3 regions of the Streptomyces sp. NBC_01142 genome follow, and region 3 is predicted to be linked to each of the others. Evidence: riboswitches for the same ligand, from Rfam matches in the RefSeq annotation. Region 3 holds a riboswitch; each other region holds the start of a gene.
What was found. Region 3 has a riboswitch for cobalamin ahead of metE (5-methyltetrahydropteroyltriglutamate--homocysteine S-methyltransferase). Riboswitches for the same ligand answer to the same signal wherever they lie in the genome.
Positions count from the first base shown of each region.

Region 1: it holds a riboswitch for cobalamin, as region 3 does, so the genes downstream of both, OG883_RS05035 (ribonucleoside-diphosphate reductase subunit alpha) here and metE (5-methyltetrahydropteroyltriglutamate--homocysteine S-methyltransferase) in region 3, are expected to answer to the same signal.
Region 2: it holds a riboswitch for cobalamin, as region 3 does, so the genes downstream of both, OG883_RS20410 (cobalamin biosynthesis protein) here and metE (5-methyltetrahydropteroyltriglutamate--homocysteine S-methyltransferase) in region 3, are expected to answer to the same signal.

Region 1 covers NZ_JAPEOR010000001.1:1,052,075-1,059,406, forward strand. The annotation lists gene OG883_RS05025 (DUF2809 domain-containing protein) at 1-246, opposite strand, end outside; gene OG883_RS05030 (ribonucleotide-diphosphate reductase subunit beta) at 387-1,400, opposite strand; gene OG883_RS05035 (ribonucleoside-diphosphate reductase subunit alpha) at 1,400-3,799, opposite strand; cobalamin riboswitch at 3,945-4,078, opposite strand; gene mctP (monocarboxylate uptake permease MctP) at 4,367-5,992, opposite strand; gene OG883_RS05045 (DUF3311 domain-containing protein) at 5,989-6,279, opposite strand; partial or broken gene OG883_RS05050 (YbdD/YjiX family protein) at 6,415-6,606, opposite strand; gene OG883_RS05055 (hypothetical protein) at 6,787-6,933, shown strand; gene OG883_RS05060 (GntR family transcriptional regulator) at 6,967-7,332, opposite strand, start outside.
Region 2 covers NZ_JAPEOR010000002.1:650,236-657,567, reverse strand. The annotation lists gene cobN (cobaltochelatase subunit CobN) at 1-605, opposite strand, end outside; gene OG883_RS20415 (cobyric acid synthase) at 602-2,212, opposite strand; gene OG883_RS20410 (cobalamin biosynthesis protein) at 2,209-3,174, opposite strand; cobalamin riboswitch at 3,295-3,437, opposite strand; gene OG883_RS20405 (hypothetical protein) at 3,671-3,892, opposite strand; gene OG883_RS20400 (inorganic phosphate transporter) at 3,905-5,152, opposite strand; gene OG883_RS20395 (class II aldolase/adducin family protein) at 5,503-6,165, shown strand; gene OG883_RS20390 (alpha/beta hydrolase) at 6,288-7,332, shown strand, end outside.
Region 3 covers NZ_JAPEOR010000003.1:622,477-629,808, reverse strand. The annotation lists gene scpA (methylmalonyl-CoA mutase) at 1-1,039, shown strand, start outside; gene meaB (methylmalonyl Co-A mutase-associated GTPase MeaB) at 1,044-2,030, shown strand; gene metE (5-methyltetrahydropteroyltriglutamate--homocysteine S-methyltransferase) at 2,197-4,515, opposite strand; cobalamin riboswitch at 4,672-4,893, opposite strand; gene OG883_RS36915 (hypothetical protein) at 5,081-5,368, shown strand; gene OG883_RS36910 (hypothetical protein) at 5,414-5,884, shown strand; gene OG883_RS36905 (acyltransferase family protein) at 5,891-6,946, opposite strand.

The sequences.
Region 1 (7,332 bases), on a different contig from region 3:
CGGGAACTGCGTGAGCTGAAGCAGCTCGACGGCGCAACTGAACGCCAGAGCTGTCGCGGCGGCCGCCAGAGGCTTCACCCGGGGAGCGATCAGCACCACCAGGGTGTGGACGAGCACGGTGTAGAGCGCGTCCCCCGCGTACTTGGCGGCCTCGCCCGTCGCCGCACCCCTGATTCCCAGCCCCGCGGCCACGGTCAGTACCGCAGCCGCACACGCCACCAGGCGCGTACGCGCAAGAACACCCATGCCAGGCACCCTATGCAGGCCGTACGCACCCGGTGGCGCGCCCCCCGTTCCCCCGTTCCCCCGTTCCCCCGGTTCCCCGTTCCCCCGGTTCCCCGTTCCCCCGGTTCCCCGTTCCCCCGGTTCTCCGGAATCCCGGAGGTCTAGAAGTCGTCGTCGAAGCCGACCGAACCCTCGACCGCCACCTGGTAGGCGGAGGGGCGGCGCTCGAAGAAGTTGGTCAGCTCCTGGACGCCCTGCAGCTCCATGAAGGAGAACGGGTTCTCCGAGCCGTACACCGGAGCGAAGCCCAGCCGCGTCAGCCGCTGGTCGGCGACGCACTGGAGGTACTCGCGCATCGACTCGGTGTTCATGCCCGGCAGGCCGTCACCGCACAGGTCGCGGCCGAACTGCAGCTCCGCCTCGACGGCCTCCTTCAGCATGTCGGTGACCTGCTGCTGGAGCGCGTCGTCGAAGAGCTCCGGCTCCTCCTTGCGGACCGTGTCCACGACCTCGAAGGCGAAGTTCATGTGCATGGTCTCGTCGCGGAACACCCAGTTGGTGCCGGTGGCCAGGCCGTGCAGCAGGCCGCGCGAGCGGAACCAGTAGACGTACGCGAAGGCGCCGTAGAAGAACAGCCCCTCGATGCAGGCCGCGAAGCAGATCAGATTCAGCAGGAAGCGGCGGCGGTCGGCCTTCGTCTCCAGCCGGTCGATCTTCTCGACCGAGTCCATCCACTTGAAGCAGAACTGGGCCTTCTCGCGGATCGATGGGATCTCCTCGACCGCGTCGAAGGCGGCCGCCCGGTCGTCCGGGTCGGGGAGGTAGGTGTCCAGCAGCGTCAAGTAGAACTGGACGTGCACGGCCTCCTCGAACAGCTGGCGCGAGAGATACAGCCGCGCCTCGGGGGAGTTGATGTGCTTGTAGAGGGTGAGCACCAGGTTGTTGGAGACGATCGAGTCGCCCGTCGCGAAGAACGCTACCAGTCGCCCGATCATGTGCTGCTCACCGGGGCTGAGCTTGGAGAGGTCGGTCACGTCGGAGTGGAGGTCGACCTCCTCCACCGTCCAGGTGTTCTTGATCGCGTCGCGGTAGCGCTCGTAGAAGTCCGGGTAGCGCATCGGACGCAGGGTCAGTTCGAAGCCCGGGTCGAGAAGGTTCTTTTCGGTGGAGCTCATTACTGGCAGGCCTCGCAGGACTCAGGGTTCTCAAGGGAGCAGGCGATCGCGTCGGCGTCGGGCGCGGAGGCCTGCTGCAGGGGGATGGGGGCGGGCGCTGCGGCGGCCGCAGCACCGCCGCCGGCCGCACGCGCGATGCGCGTCGCCGGACGCGAGCGCAGGTAGTACGTCGTCTTCAGACCCTGCTTCCAGGCGTACGCGTACATCGAGCTGAGCTTCCCGATGGTCGGCGTCTCCAGGAAGAGGTTCAGGGACTGGCTCTGGTCCAGGTACGGCGTACGGGCCGCGGCCATGTCGATCAGGCCGCGCTGCGGGATCTCCCAGGCCGTGCGGTACAGCGCGCGGACGTCCTCCGGGATCCAGCTGAAGCCCTGTACCGAGCCGCTCGCCTCGCGCAGCGCCTCACGCGACTGTGCGTCCCACACGCCCAGCTTCTTCAGATCCTCCACCAAGTAGGCGTTGACCTGGAGGAATTCACCGCTCAGCGTCTCGCGCTTGAAGAGGTTGGAGACCTGCGGCTCGATGCACTCGTAGACACCGGCGATCGACGCGATGGTCGCGGTCGGCGCGATGGCGAGCAGCAGCGAGTTGCGCATGCCGGTCTTCGCGATACGGGCGCGCAGCGCGTCCCACCGCTCAGGCCAGTTCCGCTCGACGTCGTAGTGGTCGGGGTGCAGTACGCCGCGCGCCGAGCGGGTCTCGGACCACGCGGGCAGCGGGCCGTTGCGCTCCGCGAGGTCGCAGGACGCCTCGTAGGCCGCGAGCATGATCCGCTCGGCGATCTTCGTGGAGAGCGCCTTCGCCTCGGGCGAGTCGAAGGGGAGACGGAGCTTGAAGAAGACGTCCTGGAGGCCCATCGCGCCCAGGCCCACCGGCCGCCAGCGGGCGTTGGAGCGCCCGGCCTGCTCGGTCGGGTAGAAGTTGATGTCGACGACCCGGTCCAGGAAGGTGACGGCGGTGTGGACGGTTTCGTCCAGCCGCGCCCAGTCCAGATCCCCGCCGTCGGGCCCCTCCACCACGAACGAACCCAGGTTGACCGAACCGAGGTTGCAGACGGCCGTCTCGCCGTCGTCCGTCACCTCCAGGATCTCGGTGCACAGGTTCGAGGAGTGGACGACCTTGCCGGGCTCGGCCGTCTGGTTGGCCGTGCGGTTGGAGGCGTCCTTGAAGGTCATCCAGCCGTTGCCGGTCTGGGCGAGCGTGCGCATCATCCGGCCGTACAGCTCGCGGGCCGGGATGGTCTTGCGCGCCAGCCCTTCGGCCTCCGCCTTGCGGTACGCGGCGTCGAACTCGTCGCCCCACAGGTCGACCAGGGCCGGCACCTCGGCGGGGGAGAACAGCGACCAGTCGGCGTCGGCCTCGACACGGCGCATGAACTCGTCCGGGATCCAGTGCGCGAGGTTCAGGTTGTGCGTACGCCGCGCGTCCTCACCGGTGTTGTCACGCAGCTCGAGGAACTCCTCGATGTCCGCGTGCCAGGTCTCCAGGTAGATCGCGGCGGCGCCCTTGCGCCGGCCGCCCTGGTTCACGGCGGCGACCGAGGCGTCAAGGGTCTTCAGGAACGGCACGATGCCGTTGGAGTGGCCGTTGGTGCCGCGGATCAGCGAACCGCGGGCACGGATACGGGAGTACGAGAGCCCGATGCCGCCGGCGTGCTTGGACAGGCGCGCGACCTGGTGGTAGCGGTCGTAGATCGAGTCGAGCTCGTCCAGCGGAGAGTCCAGCAGATAGCAGGACGACATCTGCGGGTGGCGGGTGCCGGAGTTGAAGAGCGTGGGGGAGGAGGGGAGGTAGTCGAGCCGGCTCATCAGCCCGTACAGCGAGGCGACTTCGTCCAGGGCGCGTACCGAGGTGTCCTCGGCCAGTCCGCAGGCGACGCGCAGCATGAAGTGCTGCGGCGTCTCGATCACCTGGCGGGTGAGGGGGTGCCGCAGGAGGTAGCGGCTGTAGAGCGTCCGCAGCCCGAAGTACCCGAAGCGGTCGTCGGCGGCCTGGTCGATCAGAGCGTCCAGGTGTGCGGAGTGGAGCTCCACGAACTCGGCCGTGCGGTCGGCGATCAGGCCTTCGCGATGGCCGACCGCGACGGAGGCGGAGAAGGCCACCGCGCCCTGCCCGGCTGCCTCGTCCGCGATGTGACGGGTCAGCAGGCGGGCTGCGAGCCGCGAGTAGGCAGGGTCCTCGGAGATCAGGCCCGCGGCCGCGTCGGTGGCGAGGCCTCGCAACTCGGCAGCGTCCGATGCGGCGTTGCGGCCGCGCAGTGCGGCGGCGGCGACACGGCCCGGGTCGGTGTCGGGCAGATCCGCGGTGAGGTCGGTCAGGGTCCGCAGAAGCGCGGTCCCGGGGCCGTCCGCCACCTGGTCGGAAATGCCTGAAGCCGGATCGGCTGGCGCGATGGTCACGTGGTGCTCTCCCTCGCTCGGCTCTGGGCCGGCGGGGGGAGGGGGAAGGCCGTACGGGCGTGTACGTGCCCGCAGAAGGGCAGCACACCGCACGGCATCCACCGGCCCAACCGCGAGGCCCGGACGTCTCGGCATCCGGTTCGGTCGAGCCGGATGCACCGTCGGCAGGTCTTCGGACTGACCAGGTACGACAAAGCGCACCACTTCACACCGTTGCGGGACAGTTCCGGATTCGCACCGGATTCCCCTGCGGCGACAGCGAGCATGAGCATACATGTGGGGGCCGCTTGATGACGCACCCCCCACATGTTGTGTCGTGGCCCGCGTATGGAGGAGGGCGCGACTCGGAGAGGTGCGTGTGGGCCGGTGGGCTTCCCCTGCCTGCCTCTTCCCGAAACCGGGCAAGCTCCGGACCCCGTACGGCCTTCGGGAGTGTCCCCGATCGCCGGACGGGCTGACGCTTCAGCCCCTCGGGTCGGCCAACGCGCAAGGCCTCGCGTCGGCCAACGCGCAAGGGCCGCCGCGCCCCTGTCGGGAAGCGCGACGGCCCTTGCGTCGAGGCCGCGGTCAGTGACCCGCGCCCGCCGTTGCCTTGGGGAGCTCGGTCCGGACGCCGGGGTCGCCCGCGTCCGCCGTGTAGTCCGACGGGTCCGTCTCGTCGACGCCCTCCGGAGCCTTGGCCGCCCGCAGGACAAACGTCATGACCACCGTCACCAGCATGTTCAGCACGAACGCCGTCAGGCCGATGTAGCCGATCTCGCCGATACCCGGAATCTCCGCGGACGAGCCGCCGAAGTGCTTCTGGGTGGGGCTCGCCACGCCGTACGCCGCCGCCGTGCCGTAGATCATGCCGACCGCCCAGCCCGCCAGCAGCGCCCAGCGGTGGAACCAGCGGGTGAACAGGCCGCCCACCAGCGCCGGCAGCGTCTGGAGGATCCAGATGCCGCCGAGCAGCTGGAAGTTGATCGCCACCGTCTTGTCCATGGTCAGGACGAAGGCCAGCGCTCCCACCTTCACCAGCAGCGAGACCAGCTTGGAGACCTTGGTCTCCTGCGCCGGTGTCGCATCGGGCTTGATGAAGTCCTTGTAGATGTTCCGGGTGAACAGATTCGCGGCCGCGATCGACATGATCGCCGCCGGCACCAGCGCGCCGATCCCGATCGCCGCGAAGGCGACACCCGCGAACCAGTCCGGGAACATGGTCTCGAAGAGCTGAGGGATCGCCAGCTGACCGTTCTGCACCTTGATGCCGGCCGCGATCGCCATGAAGCCGAGCAGTGCCAGCAGACCCAGCATCAGCGAGTACAGCGGCAGGATCGTGGTGTTGCGGCGGATCACGTCACGGCTGCGCGAAGAGAGCGTCGCCGTGATCGAGTGCGGATACATGAAGAGCGCGAGCGCCGAGCCCAGCGCCAGGGTCGCGTAACCCCACTGGCCCATCTCCCCGGGTACGAGCGCGCCCCGCGGTTTGTCCGTCGCCGGGTTGATCTGCGCGTAGGCGTCACCGGCCTTGGCGAAGATCTCGTCGAAGCCGCCCAGCTTGATGGGGATGTAGATGATCGCCACCGCGATGACGATGTAGATCAGCGTGTCCTTGACGAACGCGATCAGCGCCGGTGCCCGCAGACCGGAGGAGTAGGTGTACGCCGCCAGCACGCCGAAGGCGATCAGCAGCGGCAGGTCCTTGATGAACCAGTTGGTGTCCTCGCCGCCGCCGACGCCCATCACATCGAGCACCGCCTGGATGCCGACCAGCTGAAGCGCGATGTACGGCATGGTCGCAAGGATGCCGGTGACGGCAACCGCCAGCGAAAGCCCCTTCGAGCCGAAGCGCCCGCGCACGAAGTCGGAGGTGGTGACGTACCCGTGCTTGTGCGAGACCGACCACAGACGCGGCAGGAAGGTGAAGATCAGCGGGTAGACGAGAATGGTGTACGGGACGGCGAAGAAGCCCGCCGCGCCCGCCGCGTAGATCGCCGCGGGGACGGCGACGAAGGTGTACGCCGTGTACAGGTCGCCGCCGAGCAGGAACCAGGTGACCCAGGTGCCGAACGACCTGCCGCCCAGGCCCCATTCGTCGAGGCTCTCGCTCTCGGCCCTGCGCCAGCGCGCGGCCAGGAAGCCCATGACCGTGACGGCCAGGAAGAAGAAGATGAAGACGGCGAGTGCTACGCCGTTCACGCCGTCCTTCACTGCGACGCACCCCCCTTGCGGGCGCGCTGGTCACGCTGCCACAGCTTGTACGCGATCATCGTCAAAAGGGTCGAGATGAGGACCCAGAGCATTTGGTACCAGTAGAAGAACGGAATGCCGATAAACATCGGCTCGACCTTCGCGTACGAGCCGACCCAGAGCATCGCCACGAACGGCGCGAAGAGACAGAGGGCGACGACCACACGCACCGGCGTGATCAGTGGTTGTTTCACTTCCGGCGCTTCAGGCTCTTCCGGCGCTTGTGGCGCCTCAGGCACTGCTGACATACGGCGGCTCCGTCTCCTCGCCCATCATCTGTGTAATGCGCAGGAAATCTAGGCGAGGGTGCGCGCAGCGTCACCCCCCGTCCGTATATCGGTACGGCAACGACTTCTGGTCGCGTCGCGTGCGGTGACACTTCGGCAGCAGCGGAACCCCGCACACGGGTCCGACTCCTGTCGGTCCGTCCGCATCCGCTCGAATTCCCGTCGGGACGGCGCGGACGCGGCCGGAACGTGGGACCTCTCATGCGCGACATACCGCTCGTACGCCGAATCATCCAGCAATTCCCGTACGTACCGCCGGACCGCACCAATGGCGCCGTCGCAGTCCAACTTCGACTCCGCGTAAGGGGCTTCTTCGAGTTACGCGGTCTCCGGGAGATTCCCTGGCTCGTTCGGGTGCGGCAATCAAGGAGTAAGGCTTCCTCAACAGCCCTTTCGCGGAGTCGAGTTCGGGCCTATGGGTGGTTCATTCTCCTTGACACTTCTGGTTGGTCTACGCCAATATCGGAATTGGCCTGCACCAAGTGCGGCCGCCGGTCGGACCGGCCGTTCGGCCGTGCCGTCGCCGGGCGGGCCGCGCTCGGCGACGTACATCCGGTCACGCATGGTGCGACCCGGGTCTCGCGCACTGCCGCGGCCGAGGTGCTGGTCGGCTGAGAGCAGCGCGCCCGGGGCCGCACCATCGGACTCCTAGTCCACCGGCCTCTTCAGATTGGCCACGAACTTGTACCGGTCGCCCCGGTACACCGAGCGCACCCACTCCACCGGCTCGCCGTTGGTGTCGCGTGAATGCCGCGAGAGCATCAGCATCGGCAGGCCCACGTCCGTACCGAGCAGCCCTGCCTCGCGCGGGGTGGCCAGCGAGGTCTCGATCGTCTCCTCGGCCTCGGCCAGATGGACGTCGTACACCTCCGCCAGTGCTGTGTAGAGCGAGGTGTACTTGACCAGGCTGCGGCGCAGCGCCGGGAAGCGCTTCGCCGACAGGTGCGTCGTCTCGATCGCCATCGGCTCGCCGCTGGCCAGCCGCAGCCGCTCGATGCGCAGCACCCGCCCGCC
Region 2 (7,332 bases), on a different contig from region 3:
CAGTACACGGGAAGAGCGTTGGCGCCCTTCGCCTCGATCCGGTCGCAGAGGGTGTCCACGAACGCGGTGTTCCCGGAGAGCTGGTGCGCCCGGTAGAAGAGCACACCGACGGTCGGCCGCCCCTCCACATACGCACGCTCGCCGTGCACGCCCCACTCGGGCATCTTCCGCGGCTCGGCACTGCGCCTGTTCTGCGCGTCCGCGGCACGGCCGGGCCCCGCCAGCAGCACATCCTCCGTGAGGAACCGGGCCAGCTCGACGAGATTGTCCGGCCCGCCCTCGACGAGATACTGCAGCGCCTCCGCGACAGCACCCGCGTGAACGGTCGACTCGGCCATCAGCTCGGCGTCGGGGACGGTCTCCCCGCCCAGCAGCACGGTCGGAATGCCGGACGCCTTCAGCGCGGCGAGCCCGTCCTCCCAGGCACGCTTGCCGCCGAGCAGCCGTACGACCGCGACGGACGTGCCCTCCAGCAGCGCGGGCAGCTCCTCCGCGACGTCGATACGGGTCGGGTTGCCGATCCGGTACGGCGCGCCGGATGCCCGGGCCGCCAGCAGATCCGTATCGGCGGTGGACAGCAACAGCACGGTGTTCTCGGTGCTCATGGCGCTCCAGGTGCGATGAAGGGAAGTCCTGACGGTGCGCCCGACTCGATGAGCCGCAGCAGCGCATCCGTATCCGCGTGTTCTTCGATCAGGTCGCCGAGGCGGTCCAGCTGCTCCTCGCGCAGGACGCCGAAACTGGTGTCCGGCGCGGGCACGAACCGCCGTCCGGCCGCCGCCGCCACCTCCCGCAGGAAGGCGCGGCGGAAGCCGTCGCTCTCCAGCGAGCCGTGCCAGTGGGTGCCCCAGACGGCGCCCACCCGGCAGCCGTCCAGACTGTGTCCGTCGCCGTCGGAGATGAACGTGTCACCGCCGGACACTTCGGCGACGCCGTGGTGGATCTCGTAGCCCTCGACCGGCTCGCCGAGTGCTTCGCCGACCGGCCGGGCCAGTGTCTTGTCGACCGCGAACCGCACCCGTACGGGCAGCAGGCCGAGGCCCGGGACACGGCCCGCGCGCGACTCGACCTCGTCCTCGATGTGCTCGCCGAGCAACTGGAACCCGCCGCAGATGCCGAGCACGGGTCTGCCCGCGGCGGCGCGGCGCAGCAGTGCGCCGGCGAGCCCGCGCTCCTTCAGCCACTCCAGGGCCCTGACCGTGCCGCGGGTTCCCGGCACGATCACCAGGTCGGCATCGACGAGCTCCTCGGCGCGGTCCACGAACCGCACGACGACGCCCGGTTCGGCGGCCAGCGCGTCCACGTCGGTGAAGTTGGACATCAGCGGCACGGCGCACACGGCGACCCGCAGCACGTCCTCGCCCACGGGCGGCGCGACCACCGACTCCCGTACGGCGCCCCGCAACGACACCCGGAGCCCGTCCTCCTCGTCGATGCCGAGGCCGTGCGCGAACGGCAGCACTCCGTACGTTCTGCGTCCGGTGAGGCCTTCCAGCATGTCCAGCCCGGGCTCGAGCAGCGACACGTCGCCCCGGAACTTGTTGACGATGTACCCGGCAACGAGCGCCTGGTCCTCGGCACTGAGCAGCGCGGTGGTCCCGAAGAACGAGGCGAAGACGCCTCCGCGGTCGATGTCTCCGACGACAACGACGGGCAGGGAAGCCGCCCGTGCGATGCCCATGTTCACGATGTCCGTACGCCGCAGATTGATTTCGGCCGGACTGCCCGCCCCCTCGCAGATCACGGCGTCATACGTGCCCCGCAGCTCCTCCAGGCACTCCACGACGGTGGAGAGCAATGCTTCCTGCCGCCCGCCGTGCAGCGCCCTCCCCCCGGACGCCGCGCCCGATTGCGGCCCCGCCGCGGGCCCGGATCCCCCGAAGAACCCACGCGCACTGAGCTCGCCCACCGGTCTGCCCATCAGCACGACCTGGCTGGACCGGTCGCTGCCGGGCTTGAGCAGCACGGGATTCATCAGCGCGGTCGGCTCCACCCGCGCGGCCTGCGCCTGCATGGCCTGCGCCCGCCCGATCTCCGCACCCTCGCGTGTCACGAACGAATTGAGCGACATGTTCTGCCCCTTGAAGGGCGCGACCTTCACTCCCTGCCGTACGAGCCACCGGCAGATCCCGGCCGTGACGACGCTCTTGCCTGCGTCGGACGTGGTCCCCGCGACCAGCAGCCCTCCGCCGGTACGCCTGCTCCCGCTCATCCCCGCCCCTTTCGTGCCGTGCCGGTGCGCAGCGTGTGCGCCGCCAGGCGTCCCGCCGCGCAGGTCGCCAGGGTCAGCCAGCCGATACGGCGCGAGAGCCGTACGGCACGTTCGATGTCGCCGAACTCCACGGGACGGCCCGGGGCATTGAGCACCGGCCGGTGTTCCACCCGTCCGGCGTACGAGAGTGTTCCGCCCAGCCGTACGCCGAGCGCGCCCGCGAACGCCGCCTCCACCGGTCCCGCGTTCGGGCTCGGGTGCTTCTGCGCGTCGGCCCGCCACGCCCGTACGGCCCCGCGCGCATCCCCGCCCGCGAGTACCGCGAGGCCCGCGGTGAGCCGGGCGCCCGGCCAGCCGGCCACATCGTCGAGGCGGGCCGAAGCCCAGCCGAACCGCCGGTACCGGGGCGATCTGTGCCCGACCATCGCGTCCAGGGTGTTGACCGCCCGGAAGCCCACCAGACCGGGCACGCCTGCGAGGGCACCCCAGACCAGCGCGCCCACCACGGCGTCGGAGGTGTTCTCGGCGACGGATTCGACGACGGCGCGGGCGATCTGCTGCTCGTCCAGGGCCTGCGGATCGCGCCCGCACAGATGCGGCAGGCGCTCCCGCGCCACATCCGCGTCCCCGGCGGCGAGCGCGCCGCCGATGGCGCGCGCCTCGCGGCCCAGGGATGTTCCCCCGACGACGGCCCAGGTAGCGGCGGCGGTCAGCGCGACGGAGGCGGCGCCGCGCCTTCGTACACCGCGGGCGAGCAGGGCGGCACCGCCCGCGGCGCCCCCGGCGCACAGGACGGCGTGCAGTGCGCCCCAGCCGCGGTGGTCACGCCACAGGACACGCTCGACAGCGCCCGCGGCCTGCCCGAACGCGGCGACCGGGTGCCCCCGGCGGGGATCGCCGAGCAGCAGGTCGCCGATGAGGCCGGCGGCGGCGCCGTACACGAATTCACGGTCGGCACGCATGGGTTCAGGCCGCCGTTACGCCTCGTCGAACCCTCGTACTCACAGAAGAAACAGAAACAGCAGCTGAACCGCAGCCGGGCATGGCGGTATGTCCTCACTCAGGGTCCGCGCCCTGGTTCGACGTGACGTGACCGACGGTGAGAGTTCCTGGCTTCCGGGGAACTGCTCCCCGGTGACAGTGGCGGGACCGCGTCGGATTCGCACCGACTTCCTCTTCTGCCGCCGTAGATGGCCTCGGCAGTCCACCACGCAGGCGAACACCAGTCAACTTGCCTTTGACCTGCGACGGGACAGTGTGCCGAGCCCCACACCCGGGCCGGAATTCTCCTGGACGCCGAAATCCGGCTTTCTCGGACGAGACCCGACATTCAAAGAGCGGTCCACGCATGAGGCGGGCCGGGTCCCGGCGCACGGAAAAGCCGGGCCGGTCACCCGAAGGGGTGCCCGGCCCGGCTCTGTTCTGTGTGTCCTGGGCTGTGCGCTGTGTGCGCCGCCGTCAGACGACGATCAGAAAGATTCCGTACGCCACGGCCGCCGCGCAGAGCGCGAAGCACGCGTACGCACCGGTGCGCGCCACGACAGCGGAACCGCCCTGTGCGGCCGCCGATTCCTGCTTGGTCAGGCCCACGATGCCCAGGGTGAACAGACCCACCAGAGCGACGGTGGCGACGAGGCTCACGCCGAAGACGGAGCCGAGTGCTGCCCAGTCGATGTTCATGCTGATCTGTCCTTACACCGTGGCCGTGGCCGGCTCGGAGCCTGCGGGAGGGGCCGGGGCCGGGATGGTGGTCTTGAGGTCCTGCGCGGGTGTGCCGGCCGGCGGCGGGGTGACGGCCGCGATGGCAGTGGTCACGACACCAGCGGGCTCGGCGTCGATGTCCACGTCGTTGACGTTGGTGTGGTCGACCACCTGGCGGCGGGAGACGAACCAGATCGCGGCGCAGGCGGAGACCAGGAAGACCGCGACGGCCGCGACACCCCAGTCGCCCTGCTTGGTGACGAACTCCGAGCCCGCGGCGACCAGACCGGCGGCCGGCAGGGTCAGACCCCAGGCGACGAACATCCGGGTGGCGGTGGACCAGCGGACCACGCCGCCCTTGCGGCCCAGGCCCGCACCCATCACGGCGCCGGAGCAGGAGTGCGTGGTCGACAGCGAGAAGCCGAGGTTGGAGGAGGCGAGGATGACGCTGGCCGCGCTGGTCTGGGCGGCGAAGCCCTGCTGCGGCTGGAGGTCGGTGAGGCCCTTGCCCATGGTGCGGATGATGCGCCAGCCGCCGAGGTAGGTGCCGAGCGCGATCGCGAGACCAGCGGCGAGGATGACCCACATCGGGGGGTTGGAGCCGGGGGCGAGCACACCGCCGGCGACGAGCGCCAGCGTGATGATGCCCATGGTCTTCTGCGCGTCGTTGGTGCCGTGGGCCAGGGAGACCAGGCCCGCCGAGGTGATCTGGCCGGCGCGGTAGCCCTTCGCGGTGGCCTTCGGGTCGGCGTTCCTGCCGATGCGGTACGTCAGCCGGGAGGCGAGGTACGCCGCGACGCCGGCGACCAGCGGGGCGGCGATCGCGGGGATGAGCACCTTGGTGACGACAGTGCCGCCGTTGACGCCGCTGACGCCGACCGAGGCGATGGTGGCGCCGATCAGACCGCCCATGAGGGCGTGCGAGGAACTGGAGGGCAGGCCGATCAGCCAGGTCATCAGGTTCCAGAGGATGGCGCCGACGAGCGCCGCGAAGATGACTTCGGGTGTGATGCCTGCTTCGGTGACGATGCCGCTGGAGATCGTTTTGGCGACCTCCACGGACAGGAACGCGCCGACGAGGTTGAGCACGGCGGACATGGCCACCGCCGTCTTGGGCTTCAGAGCGCCGGTCGAGATGGTCGTCGCCATCGCGTTGGCGGTGTCGTGGAAACCGTTCGTGAAATCGAACACTAGAGCTGTCACGATCACAATCGCGAGCAGCAAGGTGATGTGTTCCATTTACCCAGGCAATCGTTTGACGTCAGTGGCTCGGCGACCGTAGGCAACCTGGATGAACGGAAGATGAACTGGGGCGGGCGGTGTGGTGTCCGCAGATGGGTACCGGCCATTCCGCTTGCCGTCCGGAGTCTCGGGTGGAGGCGCCTTGGGAGAGTGCCCGCGCGGCGTCGGGTCGTTCGGGGCCGCCTGGCCGGCGGCGGAAAGCGGCTTTTATGGCCTTCGAGGAGACCTTGCTCACTCATCGATCGCTCATCCCTCACCCATGGGTCCTCATTGATCACGCGGGGCCGCTCGGCGGCCGCTCACCGCCGCCTCCGCGGTATCCCGGGCCGCCTGGCAGGATCACCGTTATGACCGATGAGGTGCGGCAGGACGCGATCGGGCGGGCGTGGGAAGACCTCGTGGCCACGGCTCGCAGGACGGCAACGGAAGGCCTGGTGGTGGGCACCTCGGGCAATGTCTCGGTGCGGGCCGGTGACCTCGTCCTGGTCACGCCGAGCGGAGTCGCCTACGACCGGCTCACCCCCGAGGACACCGTCGCCGTCGACCTCGACGGCAACCAGGTGCTCGGCGACCTCGCCCCCACCAGCGAACTGCCGCTCCACCTCGAGGTCTACCGCAACACCGGCGCCCGCGCCGTGGTCCACACCCACGCCGTGCACGCCACCGCCGTCTCCACCCTCGTCGCCGAGCTCCCGTCGATCCACTACATGATCGCGGCCCTCGGCGGCCCCGTCCGCGTCGCCCCGTACGCCCTGTACGGAACGGAAGAACTGGCCGAGAACATGCTGCGCGCCCTGCGCGACCGCACCGGCTGTCTCCTGCAGAACCATGGGACGCTCACCTACGGCGACTCCCTCCAACAGGCCTATGACCGCACCGCCCAGTTGGAGTCGATGTGCCGGCTCTGGCTGACCGCAGCCTCGGTCCCCGGACACTCGCCCACCCTGCTCTCCGCCTCCCAGCTGCGCGAGGCGGGGGAGAAGCTCCAGGGCTACGGCCCCTCCCGCTGACACCGGCCGGCCGTAGGCACCAGCCGTCCTCCCGGTGCCGGCCGCCGCCGGCCCGGCCGTCCGCCGACACCGGCGGCCCACGCCCACTGGCCGCGCGGCGTTCGCGTGCCGACACTGGAGCAGTGCGCCCGGCTACAGCGACGGCAGCTGCCGTCACCACTCTGATCGGTGTCGGCGCGGCCGCGATCGCGGCCGGCCGCTACGCAAGCGACGCCGCGCTCAAGCCGTCGCCCGGCCGGCCCCTGCCCGGTGAACCCCGGCTCACCGTGCACGCCACGGCCCCGGACACGGTGACCCTGACCCGCAGCCTCGTCTCGCAGCGCCCCGGTACGTACGGCATCGAGAGCTCCGGCGTCCACGCGGTCATCGGGGCCGTACTCGACGATGTGCCGCACTCCGCCGACACCGTCGTACGCCGCCTGGAGGGCATCGGCCACGGCAGACTGAAGCCGGGCACCCGGGTGCGGCTCACCCCTCAGGTGCACAGCGGCGATCCGAGCAGCGCGCTCGGCCTCAAGCACAGCGACGTCGACATCCCCGGCGAACTGGGCGGGCTGCCGGCGTGGTTCGTGCCCGGCGTCCGCGACACCTGGGTCATCACCGTGCACGGCCTGGGTGCCACACGGGAACACCCCATGAACCTCATGGCCTTCCTGCACTCCCATCGGCTCCCGGTGCTCGACATCGGCTATCGCGGGGACCTCGGCGCACCCAGGTCCCCGGACGGGCTCGGTCACCTCGGCGACTCCGAGTGGCGCGACCTGGACGCGGCCATCCGCTACGCCGTGCGCTACGGCGCCCGGGACATCGTCCTGCACGGCTGGTCCACCGGCGCCACGATGGCCCTGTACGCCGCCGCCAACTCCGGGCTTCGCGACCGGATCAGCGGACTCGTCCTGGACTCCCCGGTCCTCGACTGGGAAACCACTCTGCGCAATCTGGCCGCGGCCCGCCGCACCCCCTCGTTCCTGCTTCCGCTCGCCGTCAGAGCGGCTCAGGGCAGGACGGGACTCGGCGCCGGTCGGCTGCTCGCCGCCGCGGACCCACGGACCCTGAGCGTCCCGACCCTGATCTTCCACGGCCCGGACGACACCCTCGCGCCCTGGCAGCCCTCTCGCGACCTCGCGGCCCGCCGCCCCGGACTGGTCGCCCTCCACACGGTTCCGC
Region 3 (7,332 bases):
CACCCAGCTCCTGCTCCAGCAGGAATCGGGGACCTGCCGGGTCATCGACCCGTGGGGCGGCAGCGCGTACGTCGAGAAGCTCACCCACGACCTTGCCCGGCGTGCCTGGCAGCACATCGAGGAGGTCGAGGCCGCCGGCGGCATGGCCCAGGCCATCGACGCCGGTATCCCCAAGCTGCGGGTCGAGGAGGCCGCGGCCCGCACCCAGGCGCGTATCGACTCCGGACGTCAGCCCGTCATCGGCGTGAACAAGTACCGGGTCGAGACCGACGAGGCGATCGACGTACTCAAGGTCGACAACTCCTCGGTGCGCACCCAGCAGGTCGAGAAGCTGCGACGGCTGCGGGAGGAGCGCGACGAGCAGGCCTGTCAGGATGCGCTGCGCGCCCTGACGGCCTCCGCCGAGGCGGGCCCCGGCTCGGGCATGGAGGGCAACCTGCTGGCGCTCGCGGTGAACGCGGCGCGCGCCATGGCGACGGTCGGTGAGATCTCGGACGCTCTGGAGAAGGTGTACGGACGGCACTCGGGTCAGATCCGTACGATCTCCGGTGTGTACCGAAACGAGGCCGGCACTTCGCCGGCGGTGGAGCGCACCCGCACCCTGGTCGAGGAGTTCGAGCGGGCAGAGGGCCGCCGTCCGCGCATCCTGGTCGCCAAGATGGGCCAGGACGGCCACGACCGCGGACAGAAGGTGATCGCCACGGCCTTCGCCGACCTCGGCTTCGATGTGGATGTCGGCCCGCTGTTCCAGACCCCGGCCGAGGTGGCCCGCCAGGCCGTCGAGGCGGATGTGCACATCGTCGGGGTCTCCTCGCTGGCCGCCGGGCATCTCACGCTGGTGCCCGCGCTGCGGGAGCAGCTGGCCGCCGAGGGACGGGAAGACATCATGATCGTGGTGGGCGGGGTGATTCCGCCCCAGGACGTCCGGACGCTGCACGACGCGGGTGCGGCCGCGGTCTTCCCGCCCGGCACGGTGATCCCGGACGCGGCACAGGATCTGGTGAAGACCCTGGCCGCCGCGCTCGGCCACGAGTTGTGAGCCGATGGCACCCACGATCGACATCGAGCGCTATGTCAAGGGCGTACGTGACGGGTCGCGGGCGTACATCGCCCGCGCCATCACGCTCGTCGAGTCCACCCGTGCCGACCATCGCGCTCTCGCTCAGCAACTGCTGACGGAGCTGCTGCCTTACTCGGGCACAGCCCGGCGGGTGGGCATCAGCGGGGTGCCGGGCGTCGGCAAGTCCACCTTCATCGACGCGCTCGGCACCATGCTCACCGGTCTCGGCCACCGGGTCGCGGTACTCGCCGTCGACCCTTCGTCCACCCGTACCGGCGGCTCCATCCTGGGCGACAAGACCCGGATGGAGCGCCTCGCCGTGGACCCGGCGGCGTTCGTACGGCCGTCCCCCACCTCGGGCACCCTGGGCGGGGTGGCCAAGGCCACCCGTGAATCCATCATCGTGGTGGAGGCCGCCGGCTACGACGTGGTGCTGGTGGAGACGGTCGGCGTCGGCCAGTCGGAGACCGCCGTGGCCAACATGGTGGACTCCTTCCTGCTGCTCACCCTCGCCCGCACCGGCGACCAGCTCCAGGGCATCAAGAAGGGCGTACTGGAGCTGGCCGATGTGCTTGCGGTCAACAAGGCGGACGGCCCGCACGAACGCGACGCCCGCTCCGCCGCCCGCGAACTCGCCGGTGCGCTGCGGCTGATGCACCCCGCCGACGCCGCCTGGACTCCCCCGGTGCTGTCCTGCAGCGCCCGCGAGGGCAGCGGGCTCGACACCCTCTGGGAGCGGCTGGAGCAGCACCGGACTCTCCTCGACTCGACCGGCCGGCTCGCCGCCAAGCGCCGCGACCAGCAGATCGACTGGGCCTGGACGATGGTCCACGACGAGCTGCTGGACCGGCTGCGCAACCATCCCGAGGTACGCAGGCTCGCACCCGGCCTCGAACAGCAGGTACGGGACGGGGAGTTGACAGCGACACTCGCCGCCGAGCGGATTCTGGAGGCGTTCCAGCGACGCTAGCGGATCCGGGGGCAGGCCACGGGCCCGTGCTGGGGCGCCGCCCCAGACCCCGCACCTCAATCGCCGGCGGGGCTGAAGTTCAGCCCCCCAGGGCCCCCGGACGAAGTCCGGGGGAGACTGAGGGCACGGCCGACGGCCGTACAGGGAGTCTGGGGCTCAGCCCCGGTTACTCGCCGGGCAGCGCGGACCTCACCTCGTGCGCCGCGGCCACCAGGTTCTCCAGTGACGTACGGACCTCGGCCCAGCCCCGGGTCTTGAGACCGCAGTCGGGGTTGACCCACAGCCGCTCGGCGGGAATCGCCTCAAGTCCCTTGCGCAGCAGGGTCGCTGCCTCGTCGGCACTCGGGACACGCGGGGAGTGGATGTCGTACACACCCGGTCCGACTTCACGCGGATAGCCCGCGGTGGCGAGCTCGTCGGCGACCTGCATATGGGAGCGGGCTGCCTCCAGGCTGATGACATCGGCGTCGAGGTCGTCGATGGCCTGCAGGATGTCGCCGAACTCGGCGTAGCACATGTGTGTGTGGATCTGGGTGTCCGCGCGGACCCCGGCGGTGGTGAGCCGGAACGCCTCCGTCGCCCAGGCCAGATAGGCCTCGTGGTCGGCGCTGCGCAGCGGCAGGGTCTCCCGCAGGGCGGGCTCGTCCACCTGGATGACCGAGGAGCCCGCGGCCTCCAGGTCGTTCACCTCGTCCCGCAGGGCGAGGGCGACCTGACGGGCGGTGTCGCCGAGCGGCTGGTCGTCGCGGACGAAGGACCAGGCGAGCATGGTGACCGGGCCGGTGAGCATGCCCTTGACCGGGCGGTCGGTCAGCGACTGGGCGTACGAGGTCCAGCGCACCGTCATCGGCTCGGGCCGGGAGATGTCGCCGGCCAGGATCGGCGGGCGGACGTAGCGGGTGCCGTACGACTGCACCCAGCCGTGCTGGGTGGCGAGGTAGCCGCTGAGCTGCTCGGCGAAGTACTGCACCATGTCGTTGCGTTCGGGCTCGCCGTGCACGAGGACGTCGATGCCGGTCTTCTCCTGGAAGGAGATGACCTCGCGGATCTCGGCATCGATCCGCTCGTCGTAGCCCCCGGTGTCGATACGCCCGGCCCGCAGGTCCGCCCGCGCGGTGCGCAGTTCGGTGGTCTGCGGGAAGGAGCCGATGGTGGTCGTCGGCAGGAGGGGCAGACCGAGGCGCGCGCGCTGAGCTGCGGCCCGCTCGGAGTACGGCAGGCTGCGGCGGGCGTCCGTGTCGGTGACGGCCGCGCTGCGGGCACGTACGGCCGGGTCGTGGGTGAGCGCGGAGGTGGCGCGGGAGCGCAGGTCGGCCCGGTTGGCGGCCAGTTGGGCGGCGATGCTGTCGTTGCCCTCGGTCAGCCCGCGGGCCAGGGTGACCACCTCGGCCGTCTTCTGGCGGGCGAAGGCCAGCCAGCGGGCGACCTGGGTGTCCACATCGCGTTCGGCGGTGGCGTCGAGGGGCACGTGCAGCAGGGAGCAGGACGGTGCCACATCCACCCGGTCGGCGAGGCCGAGCAGGGTGGCGAGCGTGGCCATCGACCTGCCCAGGTCGTTGATCCAGACGTTGCGGCCGTCGACCACTCCGGCGACGAGCCGTTTGCCGGGCAGACCGCCCACGGCGGCGAGGTCGTCGAGGTTGGCCGCGGCGGCGCCGGTGAAGTCGAGCGCGAGACCGTCGATCGGGGCCTTGGCCAGGACGGGGAGCGCCTCGCCGAGCCGGTCGAAGTAGGAGGCGACCAGGATCTTGGGGCGGTCGGTGAGCGCGCCGAGGTCCCGGTAGGCGCGGGCCGCGGCGTTGAGCACGGCCGGGGTCCGGTCCTGGACCAGGGCGGGCTCGTCGAGCTGCGCCCACTGCCCGCCCGCGGCCCGCAGATCACGGAGCAGCTCGGCGTACACCGGCAGCAACCGGTCCAGCAGGGTGAGCGGTTCGAAGTCGGCGGCGACGCCCGGGGCCGGCTTGGCGAGCAGCAGATAGGTGACCGGGCCGACGAGCACCGGGCGCGCGGTGTGGCCGAGCGCGAGGGCTTCCTTCAGCTCGCCGACCTGCTTGGCGGAGTCGGCGGAGAAGACGGTGTCGGGGCCGAGTTCGGGGACGAGGTAGTGGTAGTTGGTGTCGAACCATTTGGTCATCTCCAGGGGCGCGACATCCTGGGTGCCGCGGGCCATGGCGAAGTATCCGTCGAGTGTGCCGGCTTCGACGGCCGCGCGGTGGCGGGCGGGGACGGCGCCGACCGCGACGCTGGTGTCCAGTACGTGGTCGTAGTACGAGAAGTCTCCGGTGGGCACTTCGTGGATTCCGGAGTCGGCGAGCTGCTGCCAGTTGGCGCGGCGCAGTTCTGCGGCGGTCTCCTGGAGGGCGTCGGCACTGACGCGGCCCTTCCAGTAGCCCTCGATGGCCTTCTTCAGTTCCCGGTTCGGGCCCTGGCGGGGGTAGCCGTGGACGGTGGCCCGGGCTCCTGCGGCTGCGGATGTGCTGGTCACGGAACTCTCCTTCGCGAGTACTCGTCAGTGACCCCGGAACGGGTCGTGGGACGCGAAGGAACGGCAACCGGAGCAGCCACCCGCACACCTGGAGGTGTGCCCGTGCTGCCCATAGCGCCGACCCGCCCACGAGGTCACCGAGATCTCCGCGCGCGTGGGTCGCGCACGGGCAGTGGCAGGTCTTCGGACTTGCGGGCACGTCTTCGCCGTACGAAGACACCTACTGGCCGTCGCTTCCCAGACCCGGTGCCGGGTCCAGTGCGTATGACGGCGGTCGTTCCCACTTACCGCTGCGGGGCAGTTCCGGATTTCCACCGGATTCCCTCTTGCGACGCACCTGTCTGGCGGACAGGGCGAACCATCTGCAGGGACCACCCTAGGCTCTCGCCCGCCCGGCAGAACACCCAGCCCGCATGACGGGCCCGTACGGCCGCGCTCACCTGCACGCCGTGTCCGAACGGGGAGGCTGCGGCATGTCGGGGCCCATCATTCATGACCCGAAGGCCACTGTCAGTGCCACACGAGATGCTTGACGGTCCGACATCTTCACGAGGGGCAGACCGAGATGACCGATCCCGAGCTCGCCGCGGCGCAGGCGTACGTCCGGCTTCTTCAGACCACCCGGGCCGTCCTCGCCGATCCAGAGCAGTCCGACGCCGCCCTCCCCCTGCTCAGCGCGCCGATCACCGAGGCGGACGAGGCACTGTGCGCCCTCGGACTCGCGGGCAACGAGGCCGAGTTCTTCCAGCTGATCAGCAGGCGGCTCCCCGGTGCGTCCCCGAAATGTCCTGGCACTGCACCAGCGGATTTCGGGGTACAACCTCCCGCTCCCCGTACGGATCTACTCCAGTGACTCGCCCAACTCATGGGCACAATTCAAGAAAACGGGGTAGATCTCATGTTCCGTATCTCGACTGGTCTCGCCAGGCGCTCCGCAGTCGCCGCCGTGGCCGGCGCATCGGCCCTCGCTCTGGGCTTCTCGCTCGCAGCCATCTCTCCGGCAGCCGCGTCCACCGCCACGGACGCGAACGACCGCTACACGGCGAAGGAGATCCGCACCTTCCTGGACCGTTTCTACGGCGATCACGGCCCTTCCGCCTCGGACCGCAAGAACCGGGTCTCCGACCTCCTGAAGAACAAGGCCGCGGCGAACCCCGGCTTCGACGTGCTGCTCTGCGCGCAGAACGAGCCGCGTTCCATCGACATCGGCAGGGTGACCACGGCTCAGTCGGCGCGCGTCGGCTGGGCGCCGGTGACCACGCACTGGGGTGAGAACGGCGAGGTCACCGCGGTCTTCACGGCGTACGTGGAGCTGGACGGGAAGAAGCCGCTGAAGCTGCTCGACGTCGACTGCTCGCCGGAGGGCTGAACTGCTTCACGGGTCCCGCCGCCCGCCGGCGGGAGCCGGTTCGGGCACGGGCACGCGCTTGTCCGGCACACCCCGGCGCGGGAAACGCGGCTCGACGAGCGGGCGCGCCACTCTGCGTACCGGCGGCGTGGACAACAGGACGACGGCGGCCACCGCGCAGACACTGAGCAGCAGCTCACCCGGCAGCCCCCAGGACTTGACGACGTCGAACGCCCCCACGTACCCGGCAGTCCGTATCAGGATGCCGTGCAGCAGATACGGGTACAGGGTGACCGCCCCCAGCGCCGTGAACCAGGTACGGCGTCCGGGAACGAGTGCCAGGAAGGCGGCGACGAGCACCGCGCTCGCGGCGAAGATCAGCATCCGCAGCACCAGATAGTGCCCCGGCGACACCTCCAGCACGCCATAGCCCGCGTCCATGGAGAGCCAGTGGTCGTCGGGTTGCGGCGCGAGCCGGTGGGCGAGGAACCCGGCGGCCACGAAAGCGGGCAGGGCCCAGCGCCGGGCGATGCGGGTGCGCAGCAGTGCGAAGTGCTCCGCCCGCAGCTTCAGTCCGAGCACGAACCACGGCAGGAACATGAGCACGCGCGGCAGCGCCAGGTCCCCGCCCATCACCGTCATGCCCGCGGCCAGCGAGACGGCCACGGCGATGGGGACGGGGAAGCGCACGGCCTGCCAGAGCGGGGCGCTCAGCCGCCAGACGAACAGCGCGATCATGAACCAGCAGAGATACGACGGCGCGGTGGGTGTGATCGAGAAGGGCTGGTCGCGAGTCCAGTGGTAGACCGCGGTGTACACGACCTCGAAGATCAGATACGGAGCGAGCACGCCGGAGATCAGCCGTCGCATCTGGTCGGGGCGGCCGGTGAAGCTTCTGGAGAAGTATCCCGAGAGCAGGATGAACGCCGGCATATGGAAGGCGTAGACGACGGTGTGCACGGCTCTCAACGCATGCGTGCCGCCGATGACCTGTTCCCAACTATGGCCGAGAGCGACAAGGGCGATCAGCAGGAACTTCGCGTTGTCGAAGAACGGATCACGGTCGCGGGTGGTGCTGCTCACCCGTCCGACAATAGGGAAACGGGCAGGTCACGGCGGCTCATGGGCACGGTGACAAAAGCAACTCTCTTTGCCATCGCCACCAGTGAACCGAAGTGTCGCTTCGGGCATCCCTCCCCGGATCGACGCGCGTCACGATCACTACCCCGTACGCCTGCCGCGCTCCGACGCGCCGCCGAAGCGGGTGAACGCCGGCCCCGGCCGTCAGTGATGTCCGGCAGGCGCGCCGACGTGAGGCCGACAGGGCCGTGCGGTTGCACCGTGTGCTGATCCTTTACACGGTGGGGGGAGTCTCACCCCCCGAAAGGAACCCCCTATGCGCCTCACGTCGGCGTCCCGCGTCCTCGTCACTTCGGCGGTGTGTGCCGCCGTCGCGTTCGGAGCGACCG